Regions from separate parts of the Staphylococcus sp. FW104-15G4D genome, predicted to be linked through region 2. Evidence: riboswitches for the same ligand, from Rfam matches in the RefSeq annotation. Region 2 holds a riboswitch; each other region holds the start of a gene.
What was found. A riboswitch is a leader RNA that binds a small molecule or an ion and turns the genes downstream of it on or off. The one in region 2 is predicted to bind S-adenosylmethionine.

Region 1 (4,293 bases), on a different contig from region 2:
ACTTAGAAGTGAATCCACTTAAGAAATGATACATTGCTTGATCTTTGGTTAGTTTGGAAATAGGAGGGATCACACCAAAGGCATCAGCAGTTAAGAAAATAATTGTATTAGGATGAGCTGCTTTTGAAGGCAACACGATATTATCAATATGTTCGATAGGGTAAGCAGCACGAGTGTTTTCAGTGAATTTATTGTCATCGAAGTCTACTGTACCATCCTCTTTTACGACTGTGTTCTCTAGTATAGTGCCGTATTTAATTGCATCATAAATTTGAGGTTCTTTTTCTTTAGAGAGGTTGATTGCTTTGGCATAGCATCCACCTTCAATGTTAAATACACCATTTTTGTTCCAGCCATGTTCATCATCCCCAATAAGTTTTCGTTCTGGATCAGCTGAAAGGGTTGTTTTACCAGTGCCTGATAGTCCAAAGAATAAAGCGACATCACCTTTTTCACCTACATTAGCTGAACAATGCATGCTCATGATATCTTGCATTGGTAAAAGATAATTCATTACTGAGAAAATACCTTTTTTCATTTCTCCAGCATATTCAGTGCCACCAATTAAAATGACTTTGTGCTTGAAAGAAATGATGACAAATGTTTCTGATTTAGTGCCATCTACTTCTGGATCAGCTTTAAAGTGAGGTGCTGATACAATTGTGAAATTAGGTTTGATATTTTTAGCTTCATCTTTAGATTCTGGACGAATAAACATATTGTGCGCGAATAAATTATGCCAAGCCAATTCATTAATCACAGTTAATTTTAAACGTGAATCTTTGTCGCTTCCTGCATAACCATTAAATACGTATAATTCATCTTTTTTACCTAAATAATCTAGAACTTTATTATAAAGTTTTAAAAAAGTTTCCTCATCAATAGGTTGGTTAATGTCTCCCCAATCGACATTATCTCTATAAGAAGGTTCAGTTACGATAAATTTATCTTTAGGTGAGCGCCCCGTATATTTCCCAGTACTTGCATTCACTGCACCTAATTCAGTTAATTTCCCTTCATTATTATCTAAAATTTTATTGTATAGCTGAGTTGTTGAGAGTTGAAATTGTGTTGATGGTTTCTCTAGTAAATTTTTTATTTTTATTGTTTCTGTGTATGTGTCTACTGACATACTCAATCCCTCCAAAGCAATAGTAGTTATGTAAGCCTTTACATTTAAATAGTATAACACATTAATTTTATTAATCCACCGTTAACATAAGCATTTAACGAAAATCATAAATTGACATTGAACCTTGAATTCGGTACTATTATTCTTAACGGATTCTCTTATCCTGAGTGGTGGAGGGACATGGACCCAATGAAACCCAGCAACCTCTTTTATGATAAAGAAAGGTGCCAAACCGTTTGCAGACATATATCGTCTGAACGATAAGAGCGAATGGACGTTTAAGGGCCTTCTCTCTATCTTGATAGTGATGAAGGCTCTTTTATTTAGCTCTCAAATAAAAGAGAATTTTCGTAATTTATATTAAAGGAGCAAAACATGACTTATAATAAACGATTATTTACTTCAGAATCAGTAACTGAAGGTCATCCCGATAAAATTGCAGATCAGGTATCTGATGCAATTCTAGACGAAATTTTAAAAGACGACCCAAATGCGCGTGTCGCATGTGAGACAACAGTAACGACTGGTATGGCGCTTATTTCTGGTGAAATTTCAACATCAACGTATGTTGATATACCTAAAGTAGTGCGTGAGACAATTAAAAATATTGGTTATACAAGAGCGAAATATGGTTATGATTTCCAAACTATGGCAGTTTTAACCGCTATTGATGAACAATCTCCAGACATCGCACAAGGTGTTGATAAAGCGCTAGAATACCGTAATGAAATTTCAGAAGAAGAAATAGAAGCGACTGGTGCAGGAGATCAAGGGTTAATGTTTGGGTATGCCACTAATGAAACAGATACGTATATGCCATTACCAATTTTCTTATCACATCAACTTGCTAAACGTTTATCTGATGTGCGTAAAGATGAAATTTTAGATTATTTACGTCCTGATGGAAAAGTACAAGTAACAGTTGAATATGATGAGAACGATCAACCTAAACGTATAGATACAATTGTTGTATCTACTCAACATGCTGAAGATGTTGAATTGGAACAAATTGAAGCAGATATTAAAAAACATGTCATTTACCCTACAGTATCAGATGATTTATTAGATGCTGATACTAAATTCTTTATTAACCCTACAGGTCGTTTTGTTATCGGAGGACCACAAGGGGATGCAGGATTAACTGGGCGTAAAATCATTGTTGATACTTACGGCGGTTATGCACGTCATGGTGGCGGTTGCTTCAGTGGTAAAGACCCAACTAAAGTTGATCGCTCAGCTGCTTATGCTGCACGTTATGTTGCTAAAAATATAGTAGCCGCGGAGTTAGCTGATCAATGTGAAGTGCAATTAGCCTATGCCATTGGTGTGGCTGAGCCAGTATCTATTTCAATTGATACTTTTGGTACTGGTAAAGTTTCAGAAGCTAAACTAGTTGAAGCGGTTAGAAATAATTTTGACTTAAGACCAGCTGGAATCATTAAAATGTTAGATTTAAAACATCCTATTTACAAACAAACTGCTGCATACGGTCATTTTGGCCGTACTGATGTTTTACTTCCTTGGGAAAAATTAGACAAAGTTAATTTACTTAAAGATGCGGTCGAATGATAACCATAGCTTTCAAAATTAAGAGAAATAAATATTAATTAAATGTCGAAAAATTGATTTTTTTCTATTATAATGAGAGTTATTGAAATGGTTAAAGGAGCGTTGTTGTGATGAGTTTATCTTCACCGATAGTTATAGGCTTAATCGTTGCAATTATTGTGGCAATTCTTTTCTTTATTCTCTTTTTAGTAGCGAATCACAGTAAAAAGAAAATTAAAAACCAAACAGAAGCCCAATATAAAGAAAAAGAGCAACATATGAAAGAATCTCATGAAGAAGCCTTAGAAAAAGAAAGAGTTGAAAATAAAAAGGCTGTCACAAAACAAAAAGAAGATTTTGATGCGACAGTAAGCAGTAAAGATAGAGAAATTGATGCATTAAAACTATTTTCTAAAAATCATAGTGAATATGTAACAGATATGAGATTGATTGGTATTCGTGAACGTCTTGTTAATGAGAAGAGAATTCGTCCTGAAGATATGCACATTATGGCAAATATCTTCCTACCAAGTAATGAATTTAATAATATCGAACGCATCAGTCATCTTGTTTTAACTAGAACTGGTTTATATATCATTGATTCTCAACTTTTAAAAGGTCATGTGTATAATGGTATTAGTGGTGCTCAGTTCAAAGAGTTACCAACAATGTCTCAAGTATTCCAAACACTTGATTTAGATGAATCTACACCTCAAACATTAGTATTAGATCAAAATGAAGATCAACAATCTTTATCATTTGTTAATTATTCTGAGAAGATTAAACATATTCAAAATCTTGCAGGTGATTTACAAAGTGAATTAAACACTAAATATACACCAACTTCAATTTTGTATTTTAATCCTAAAAATGATGGAGATGTTACAATTTCTAATTATAATCAGGCTTCTAATGTTAAGGTTCTAGTTGGGCCTGAACAACTCGATGAATTCTTTAATAAATTTGTATTCCATGGACGTATTCAATATAACGTGGACGAGTTACAAACTATTATGGATAAAATAGAGTCTTTTAATTAATTAATACAAACGTAAGAAAATGATTTTCTTACGTTTGTATTTTTTTATTTGAACAGGGTATAGAAATCTGAAGAGAGAAAATCATATTAATATTTTTACAGTTAGATTGAATCGTAATATGATAGACACTAAAGCATAGATGAGGAGTGAATATGATGGAAACAGTTCAATTTTATAATGGTAGAGAGATGCCTAAAGTAGGTTTGGGGACATATAGAGTTGAGAATAGTGATCAATGTAAAGATGCTGTTAAACATGCTATTGAAAATGGTTATAGAAGTATAGATACAGCCAAAATATATGGTAATGAAGAAATGGTTGGTCAAGGGATAAAAGAAGGACTAGCTTCTACAGGTTTACAACGTGACGATTTATTTATAACTTCTAAATTATGGTTAGAAGATTATGGTCGTAATAATGTTGCACAAGCTTATGAAACAACCATTCATAAATTAGGTTTAGATTACTTGGATTTATATTTAATGCATTGGCCTGGAACAAATGAAGCAGTCATGATTGATACATGGCAGGGAATGGAAGATTTATACAAAGATAATAAAGTTAAAAACATCG
Region 2 (4,293 bases):
TTAAATCATTTTTGAAATTTGAAAATGAAAAAAAGAATCAGCTTCCTTCTGATTCAATGGAACAATTTAAACAAGAAATAGCAAATACCTTTAGTTATTTAGATCGCATTGATTATCAATTATTAACGAATAAAATGCATGAAGCCACTACGATTTATCTTTACGGAACAGGACGCGCTCAAATGAATGTGGCTGAAGAAGCACAACGTATTTTACTTACAATGCATAAAAACATTATAATCCTACATGATGTTCATGAATTAAAAATGGTGTTAAATAAAACTGTTCCAGAGGATTTATTCTTTATTATTTCATTATCTGGCGAGACATATCAATTGACCGAAGTTACACAGCTTCTTCAATTAAGACAGAAATATTTTATCTCAGTAACAACGATGAAAGATAACTCACTCGCTCAACAAGCAAACTATAATATATATGTTTCAAGTAATACATTTTATTTAAATGACGGTACCGATTATTCAAGCTTTATTAGTTACCATATCTTTTTTGAAACACTTTTAAGAAAATATAATGAACGTAAAGAAAAAAATGAATTATTATAAATAAAATCGCAAGCATTATTTGTAACACCTAGGGGCTACTCATTTAATGCTTGCGATTGTTTTTAATTATGCTGTTGTTCTTCTAGTTCTTCTAATATATGTTGCATTTGATCAATCATTAATTCAAAACCATGCGCAGTTGAATCATGATATTCTTTCTTCTTCTGTTTGTACTCCAACGCAGTTAAACGTCTTTCCTTTTCAACTAATGAGCGGTAGTAAAACAACATTTGAGTACCACCATTTTCACGTTCAAAGAATTCTACTTCTATGACATCCTCTTCGGCGCTTAAACCAGGCATACCTATTGTCATTTTAATGTATTCATCCATTACAAGCTCTTCGTATTTACCTTCGATAACATTTTGCTTCCCATTTCTACTATCTACTATACGATATGTACCGCCTTCTTGGACATCCGCTTCAAAAGTCTTATTTGTACGTGGTGTTGTCATGAACCATTGTTTAAGAATCTCCACTTTTGTCCATGCTTCATAAACAACTTCTGGAGTAAATTTTAGTAAACGTTCGATGTCGATTTCTACGTGTTCATTCTCTACATTATATTTTGCCACTCTCTTTCACCTACTTTCACTCTTATTTCTATTTTAACGTATTTAAGCTATGTCACAAACTCTGAAAGCTCTGAAAAAGTTAAAAGGAAGCTAAAATCTAAATGAGTAGCTTCCTTTTAATTTATATTTATTTTTGAGGTTTATCTTTTAAACGAGGGACTCTCAAAATAATAGCCACTAAACCACAGATTCCTAATAAAATTGGATAGATACTATAAGGAACAAGTAAGAATGGAGAAATACCAGCAACACCAGCTGCTGAAATAACTTGAGGACTATATGGGAGTAACCCTTGGAAACATCCTCCGAATATATCTAATATACTAGCTGACTTGCGCGGATCGACATCATACTCATCAGCAATATTCTTGGCTAAAGGTCCTGCCATAATAATAGAAATTGTATTATTAGCAGTAGATATATCCGCGGCACTTACTAAACTGGCAATACCTAATTCTGCACCACGTTTAGATTTAACTCTAGCACGTACAAACTGTAGTAACCAATCTATGCCACCATTATGTTGAATGATACCTACAAGGCCACCAATCAGTAATGCTATCATTGCAATATCTTCCATTCCAATTATACCTTTAGATACGGCACTGAGAAGTCCTTTCCAACCAAAGGAACCATCAATTAATCCTATTAAACCTGCTAAGGCTGTACCACCAATGAGTACAATGATGACGTTTACACCTACAAGTGCGAGTATCAGTACTAATAAATATGGAATAACTTTAATTAAGTTATAATCATAACTTTTGGCATGATCGATTGAAATACCATTCGTTAAGAAAAATAAAATTATAATCGTTAAAATAGCACCTGGTAAAACGATTTTAAAATTAACTCTAAACTTGTCATTCATCTTAGTCTTTTGAGTTCTTACTGCAGCAATGGTAGTGTCCGAAATCATTGACAGATTATCACCAAACATTGCACCACCGACTACCGTAGCCATAGCTAAAGCTGCGGGCACATGTGTTGCTTGTGCGAATCCAAATCCTACTGGGGCTATCGCTGCAACAGTCCCAACTGATGTCCCCATCGAAATAGACACGAACATACAAATAACAAATAGGCCTACAATGATTAAATTTTGAGGAATCAATGATAAACCTAAATTAACAGTAGATGTAACACCACCCATTTTTTCAGCAGTAGTTGAAAACGCACCTGCCAAGATAAAAATTAACATCATCAAGATAATGTTCGAATGTCCAGCACCTTTAGTAAATACTTCTACCTTCTTGGCAAAAGATTCTTTTCTATTCATAAGTAAGGCAACGATTACTGTTATTGTAATTGCAACATTTAAAGGCATAGTTGTAAAATCTCCTGAAATAATTCCTACACCTAAAAAGAGTAATACAAATAGGAGTAATGGGAGCAGGGCCCACGCGTTACCTTTCTTTACTTTCTCCATAAATTTGACCTACTTTCCATAAAAATAGGAGCGAAACAGAAATTTCATTCTCAATGAATCATTTCTTCATTCCGCTCCGGTAAGTGACTTTATTTGAAAACTAACCCAAGTGTGTATCAATAGAGTCAACTCATACCAACAAGTGATTAAAAGATATGTTATTTCACCATTTATACTCTGTTGGCATAGCATTTCAGCTTATCTTCTAACCTTAGCGGTTACTGGAATTGGCACATGATAAAATGTTGCCGAAGCTTCCTAGGGCCAGTCCCTCCACTTCTCTCGATAAGTTATTCGAATTGTGTCTAACGTTACAAGATAATTATAGACACGTCAATACATAAAGTTTATTGTATTTTAAAATTATTCTTCAATCTGTGTAGTGAAAAATTTCTCATAAATCGTGATTGCTAAAGCAACAATAATCAATAACACAATAGCTACACCAAAAACAATCCACCATTTCAAATAAAGACTTATAAATATGAGTAAAATGCTTATAATTGTTGAACATAAAGATACCCTTTTGAAAATTTTTTCAGTTCTAACCGATACAATTTTATATTCACTCATTTCGTCGCCATGAAGAAATTTACCATTTTTTGCTTCACTAATTTTAAGCTTCACTTCAAGGACGTAAGCAATACTTCCAGAACAAATAATGATTAGTAGCATCGTAACATTTGAAAAAGGTTGTGTAATAACCCAACTGAACATTCCAAAATAAGCAAGTGCAGAAACAATTGCTAAAATATAATCAATCACAGGATTAAACCAAGTTATACCTTTTTTTACATTCTCGTTAACTAAATAAACATTAACTGCAGAAATATATGTACAAATAATCACAGCTATAGCTAATATTACTATTAGATTATGATGGCACAATATTAGTGACGGTAAAGCTAAAGCAATTAAGATATTAGGTAACCATCTGATTAAAAAATTCTTCATTTTATAATCACCTTTATTCTATATTTCACCAATCACATACATCTTACATGAAAGCTTCAACTATTATCAAATCACCATTTAATATGGTGAAAACTTTCTACTCTCACACTAAAAAATGGGAACTCAGTCGAGTCCCCATCACCTTAAAATAATCAATATATAATTTACATATTAAAAGTAAATCAATTGTTAGTCGATTTGCGTACCACCTGTTACACCAAAGACTTGGCCAGTAGTATAACTTGAATCTTCTGAAGCAAGTAAAACGTAAGTACCTGATAATTCAACTGGTTGACCGGCACGACCCAGTGGCGTTTGTTGTCCAAATGTAGGAATTGCACTTTGAGGTTGACCTCCAGTAATTTGAAGCGGTGACCAGAATGGCCCAGGAGCAACACAATTCACTCGAATACCTTTCGCACCAAGTTCTTCAGAGAAACTTTTCGTTAATGAAATAATTGCTGCTTTAGAAGCTGCGTAATCATGTAAAATTGGACTCGGATTATATCCTTGAACGGAAGACGTCGTCGTAATTGATGAGCCAGGTTTTAAATATTCTAACGCTTTTTGAACTGTCCAGAATACTGGATATACATTCGTTTCAAACGTCTCTGCGAAAGCTTCAGTATTAAATCCGTGAATATCATCATGATATTGTTGGTGGCCGGCAACTAACGTTACATTATCTAAACCGCCTAATTCATTATAAGCCGTTTCTACCATATCATAGTTAAACTGTTCATCCCTTAAATCTCCAGGAATTAGAATA
Region 3 (4,293 bases), on a different contig from region 2:
TTGAAGAACTTCCATTAAAGCTTTAATTTTCTTATCATCTTTATGTCCTTTTTTAACTGCAATTAAGTTAGCATAAGGATTATCTTTGGCTTTCTCTAAGGCAATTGAGTCTTTTTTAGGACTTAATTTTTGGTCAATTGCGTAGTTAGAATTGATGATGACTGCATCAGCTTTTTGATTTTGGTAAATTTTTGGTAAGTATTCGGCTGATTGTTTGTTATTAAATTTGATATCTTTTTTATTCTCTTCGATATCACTAAATTTAGCGTCTTCAATCTTAACGCCTTTTTTAAGTTTAATTAAGCCTTCATCCACAAAGAATTTTAAGAAACGTCCTTGTTCAGCAGGATTATTTGAAACGTAGACCGTTGCACCTTTAGGTAAATCTTTCAAACTTTTATATTTTTTAGAGTAAACTGCCATAGGTTCTAATTCTACATCTCCAGCAGATTCAATTTTGTATCCTTTTTCTTTACTTTCAGTTTTCAAGTATGGTGTATGTTGGAAGAAGTTTGCGTCGATTTCACCTTTATCTAATAATTTATTAGGTGTAGTGTAATCGTTAATTGTTTTAATCTTTAAGTCATAACCTTTTTTCTCAAGTAATGGTTTAGCTTTTTCTAAAATTTCAGCGTGAGGGGCTGGTGAAGCACCTACTGTGATTGTTTTCTCTTTGTCACCACCGCCACCACAAGCAGCTAAAGCAACTGTTAATGCCAAAACTAAAATAATACCTAAAATTTTTTTCATTGAACGTTTTCCCCTTTTCTTTAGCGTTTATCAATTTTATTTGTAAGCCAATCCCCAAGGAATTGAATTATAAATACAATAATTAAAATGAATACAGTAGAAACTAATATGACATCATTTTGATTCCTAGTAAATCCTGTTAAGTATGCTAAGTTACCTAAACCACCTGCCCCGATTACACCTGCTATGGCAGTTGAACCAACTAAAGCAATAGCGGTTACAGTAATACCTGAGACTAAAGCTGGCATCGCTTCAGGAAGTAGTACTTTGCGTACAACAGTCCATGTGTTAGCTCCCATTGACCAAGCCGCTTCAATTACACCTTTATCAATTTCTTTAAATGCAATTTCTACTAAACGAGCATAGAATGGAGCTGCACCAATTATAAGTGCAGGTAATGCTCCTGTCGGTCCACTAATAGTACCTAAGATGACACTCGTAAATGGTATGAGTAATAAAATTAAAATAATGAACGGAATGGCTCTAAATAAGTTCACTATAAATGAGACAATTGTATAGAAAATTCGAGCTGCTGGTGAATGACTCTTCGCAGATAGGAAAAGTAACACACCTAAAATCAAACCAAATATAAAGGCGAAAATAGTAGAAACAATTGTCATATACAGCGTTTCTAAAATAGCTTGCCATACATCTGGCCATTGAACATTAGGCATTGTAAACATTTCATGAAAAATTTCGCCATAAGACTTACCCATGTCTCAACACCTCCACATTCACATGTTGCTCATGAAGATCATTTTTAAAATGTTCAAAGCTATCATTATTAATGTGTGGAATATGAATCACTAAGAATCCTATAGAACCATTTCTAGTATTCTTGATGTCAGCTTCCAGAATATTAACGTCAATATTATGTGTTTTCGTGATATACGAAACAATAGGTTCAGTTGCATTATCACCAGTAAAGTTCAATCTCACTATGTAAGAATCACTCGCTAATGGTTCTAATTCATCTAAAGAATCTTCAAAATCATCATTTAAATCGTCTTTAACAAAGCGTTTTGTAACCGCGTGTTGAGGACTCTCAAACACTTCACTTACTTTACCTTGCTCTATTACTTTACCGCTTTCCATTACAGCAACTTCATCACATATACGTCTAATTACGTGCATTTCATGAGTAATTAAAACGATAGTAAGATTTTGCTGTTCTCTTACTTTAAGTAATAGGTCCAAAATTTCGTCAGTTGTTTGAGGGTCTAAAGCACTTGTAGCTTCATCACAAAGTAAAACATCAGGATCATTTGCTAATGCTCTAGCAATACCTACTCTTTGTTTTTGTCCCCCAGATAACTCTGATGGATAAGCACTTTCTCGTCCTTTCAAACCTACCAATTCTACTAATTCGAGTGCTTTTTGCTTCGCTTTACCACTTGGGACTCCTGCGATTTCAAGTGGAAATGTGATATTTTTTAAAACGGTTCTTGACCATAATAAGTTGAAATGTTGGAAAATCATACTTACTTTTTGTCGTTTTTTTCGTAGCTCTGATTTAGATAATTTACTAATATTGTCCCCGTCAATTATTACATCTCCTGAAGTTGGAGATTCCAAGTTGTTGAACATTCTAATTAGTGTACTTTTACCAGCACCAGAGAAACCAATAACGCCAAAAATTGAGCCTGATTCAATATTTAAATCAACGTGATCAACTGCAAGAACATCTTTGTTCTTAGTATGATATCGTTTAACTATTTGATTTAACTCAATCACGTTAATAGCCTCCTTAAATTGCATATATAAATTAAAAAATGCTTTCTCAACTTATAGAGAGTTGAGAAAGCATTCTAAAAATCTTCTTTCTCTCATCTTCTAAAGTTGAACTTTATGTGAATTGGCACCATTTCTATATCAGACGGTTGCCGGGCTTCATAGGGCACATCCCTCCACCTCTCTCGATAAGAGTTGTCGCATCATTTAATTTGTATTAATCCTACCATCGTACTAGAGTTTCGTCAATAATTATTTTAAATTTTCTAACAAATAAGGAACTGATTGAAATGCATAGATTCTATTTTCTTCTTTGTCCTTATTCATTACCAATAGAACAGGAACTGACATTATTTCTTTTTCTTTACTAAAATCCGGATGAAAATTTAAATCTACCTTCTTAATAGGCAGCTGTAATATATCATTAGCAATATCTAACATTCTTTCTGAGACTTTACATGTCCCACACATAGGTGTATATCCAAAAATAAGATGTTTATCTTCATTATAGTTTTCTGTTATATCTTCGAGATCGATTGTACTACTCATTAACTAAAACTAACCTTTCAGTGTTTAAATTAGGCATTAGATTCTTCTCTTTTCGCACTGCGAATCCGTATCTATTTAAAACATTAGCTAAATAGTTTTTAGGACATTTAGCTACTTCACAATATGTTTTATCAACATATATATGTTCACTTTCGCTTAAATATCGCTTAAACCATTTTCTAATTTTTTCTCCTTCATCATCAGAATCTGCAAGAACATAAACTTGTTTGCCATAAAGTGATTCTATCATATCATCGATTTTATCTATACTCATGGTCCCATGGGTACAAATAATACTTACTGGTTCTGCAATAACTTGTTGCACTCGTTTCTTATCCGACTTACCTTCAACAATGATAACTTTATTCACAATAGTCATGTCAATCCACCTTCTAAGAGTCGATAGTTAACTGTCACTTACATCATTCACAGAATCCTCAAAAACTAAACATTTTTAGAAACACTTAGCATTTTTAATGCTTAGTGTTTCTTATGCATGAGCTTTAGCTCAGGCGTTCCTTTTCTTCACTTATCACTTTAGTGGTTAGTGTTTCTTATGCATGAGCGTCAGTTCAGACGTTCCTCTTTTCCACTTAGCATTTTTAATGCTAAGTGTTTCTAAGGTAATCTAAAAAAACTCCTTGATTATATTAATCGAGGAGTTTAAACATACTATTCACCAATCATCTCAGAATATTGCTCTGCTGATAATAATTGATCTAATTGACTTTGATCACTAATCTCTACTTTTACCATCCATGCTTTTTCATATGGTGATTCGTTAACAAATTCAGGACTATCTTCTAATTCGTCGTTAACTTCGACGATTTTACCTGAGATAGGCGCATATAATTCTGATACAGTTTTAACTGATTCAACACTACCAAAAGTATCGCCTTCATTTAAATCTTCATCTGTTTCAGGTAATTCAACAAATACGATATCACCTAATTCATTTTGAGCATATTCTGTGATACCAATAGTAGCTACATTATCTTCTACTTTAACCCATTCATGTTCTTTAGAATATTTAAATTCGCTCGGTACTGCCACGAGAATCCCCTCCTAATTATTAATTACATTTTAATGATGCCACACTGATATTGTTCAATCAACTAATATCTAAAAGATTTAATATGATAAAATTCGTGTTTATTTATGTAAAATATCATATTCGCATCATTTCAGTTTTTAATGTTCACTTTTAAAATAAATATTTAAATACTATAACCAAGTATCTTTATACTGATCTTCTTTAAATCC

Region 1: another riboswitch for S-adenosylmethionine. It lies ahead of metK (methionine adenosyltransferase); the one in region 2 lies ahead of AC3WQX_RS07070 (Na+/H+ antiporter NhaC family protein).
Region 3: another riboswitch for S-adenosylmethionine. It lies ahead of AC3WQX_RS01490 (methionine ABC transporter ATP-binding protein); the one in region 2 lies ahead of AC3WQX_RS07070 (Na+/H+ antiporter NhaC family protein).

Annotation. Positions count from the first base shown of each region.
Region 1 is NZ_JBYTCH010000001.1:1,249,990-1,254,282, reverse strand. It holds gene pckA (phosphoenolpyruvate carboxykinase (ATP)) at 1-1,132, opposite strand, end outside; SAM riboswitch class I at 1,288-1,399, shown strand; gene metK (methionine adenosyltransferase) at 1,508-2,701, shown strand; gene AC3WQX_RS06010 (nuclease-related domain-containing protein) at 2,812-3,720, shown strand; gene AC3WQX_RS06005 (aldo/keto reductase) at 3,876-4,293, shown strand, end outside.
Region 2 is NZ_JBYTCH010000002.1:127,713-132,005, forward strand. It holds gene AC3WQX_RS07060 (MurR/RpiR family transcriptional regulator) at 1-566, shown strand, start outside; gene AC3WQX_RS07065 (SRPBCC family protein) at 629-1,141, opposite strand; gene AC3WQX_RS07070 (Na+/H+ antiporter NhaC family protein) at 1,269-2,570, opposite strand; SAM riboswitch class I at 2,766-2,862, opposite strand; gene AC3WQX_RS07075 (hypothetical protein) at 2,934-3,524, opposite strand; gene AC3WQX_RS07080 (SDR family oxidoreductase) at 3,714-4,293, opposite strand, start outside.
Region 3 is NZ_JBYTCH010000001.1:295,459-299,751, reverse strand. It holds gene AC3WQX_RS01500 (MetQ/NlpA family ABC transporter substrate-binding protein) at 1-750, opposite strand, end outside; gene AC3WQX_RS01495 (methionine ABC transporter permease) at 771-1,466, opposite strand; gene AC3WQX_RS01490 (methionine ABC transporter ATP-binding protein) at 1,459-2,484, opposite strand; SAM riboswitch class I at 2,574-2,676, opposite strand; gene AC3WQX_RS01485 (thioredoxin family protein) at 2,734-3,030, opposite strand; gene AC3WQX_RS01480 (toprim domain-containing protein) at 3,023-3,409, opposite strand; gene gcvH (glycine cleavage system protein GcvH) at 3,703-4,083, opposite strand; gene AC3WQX_RS01470 (arsenate reductase family protein) at 4,255-4,293, opposite strand, start outside.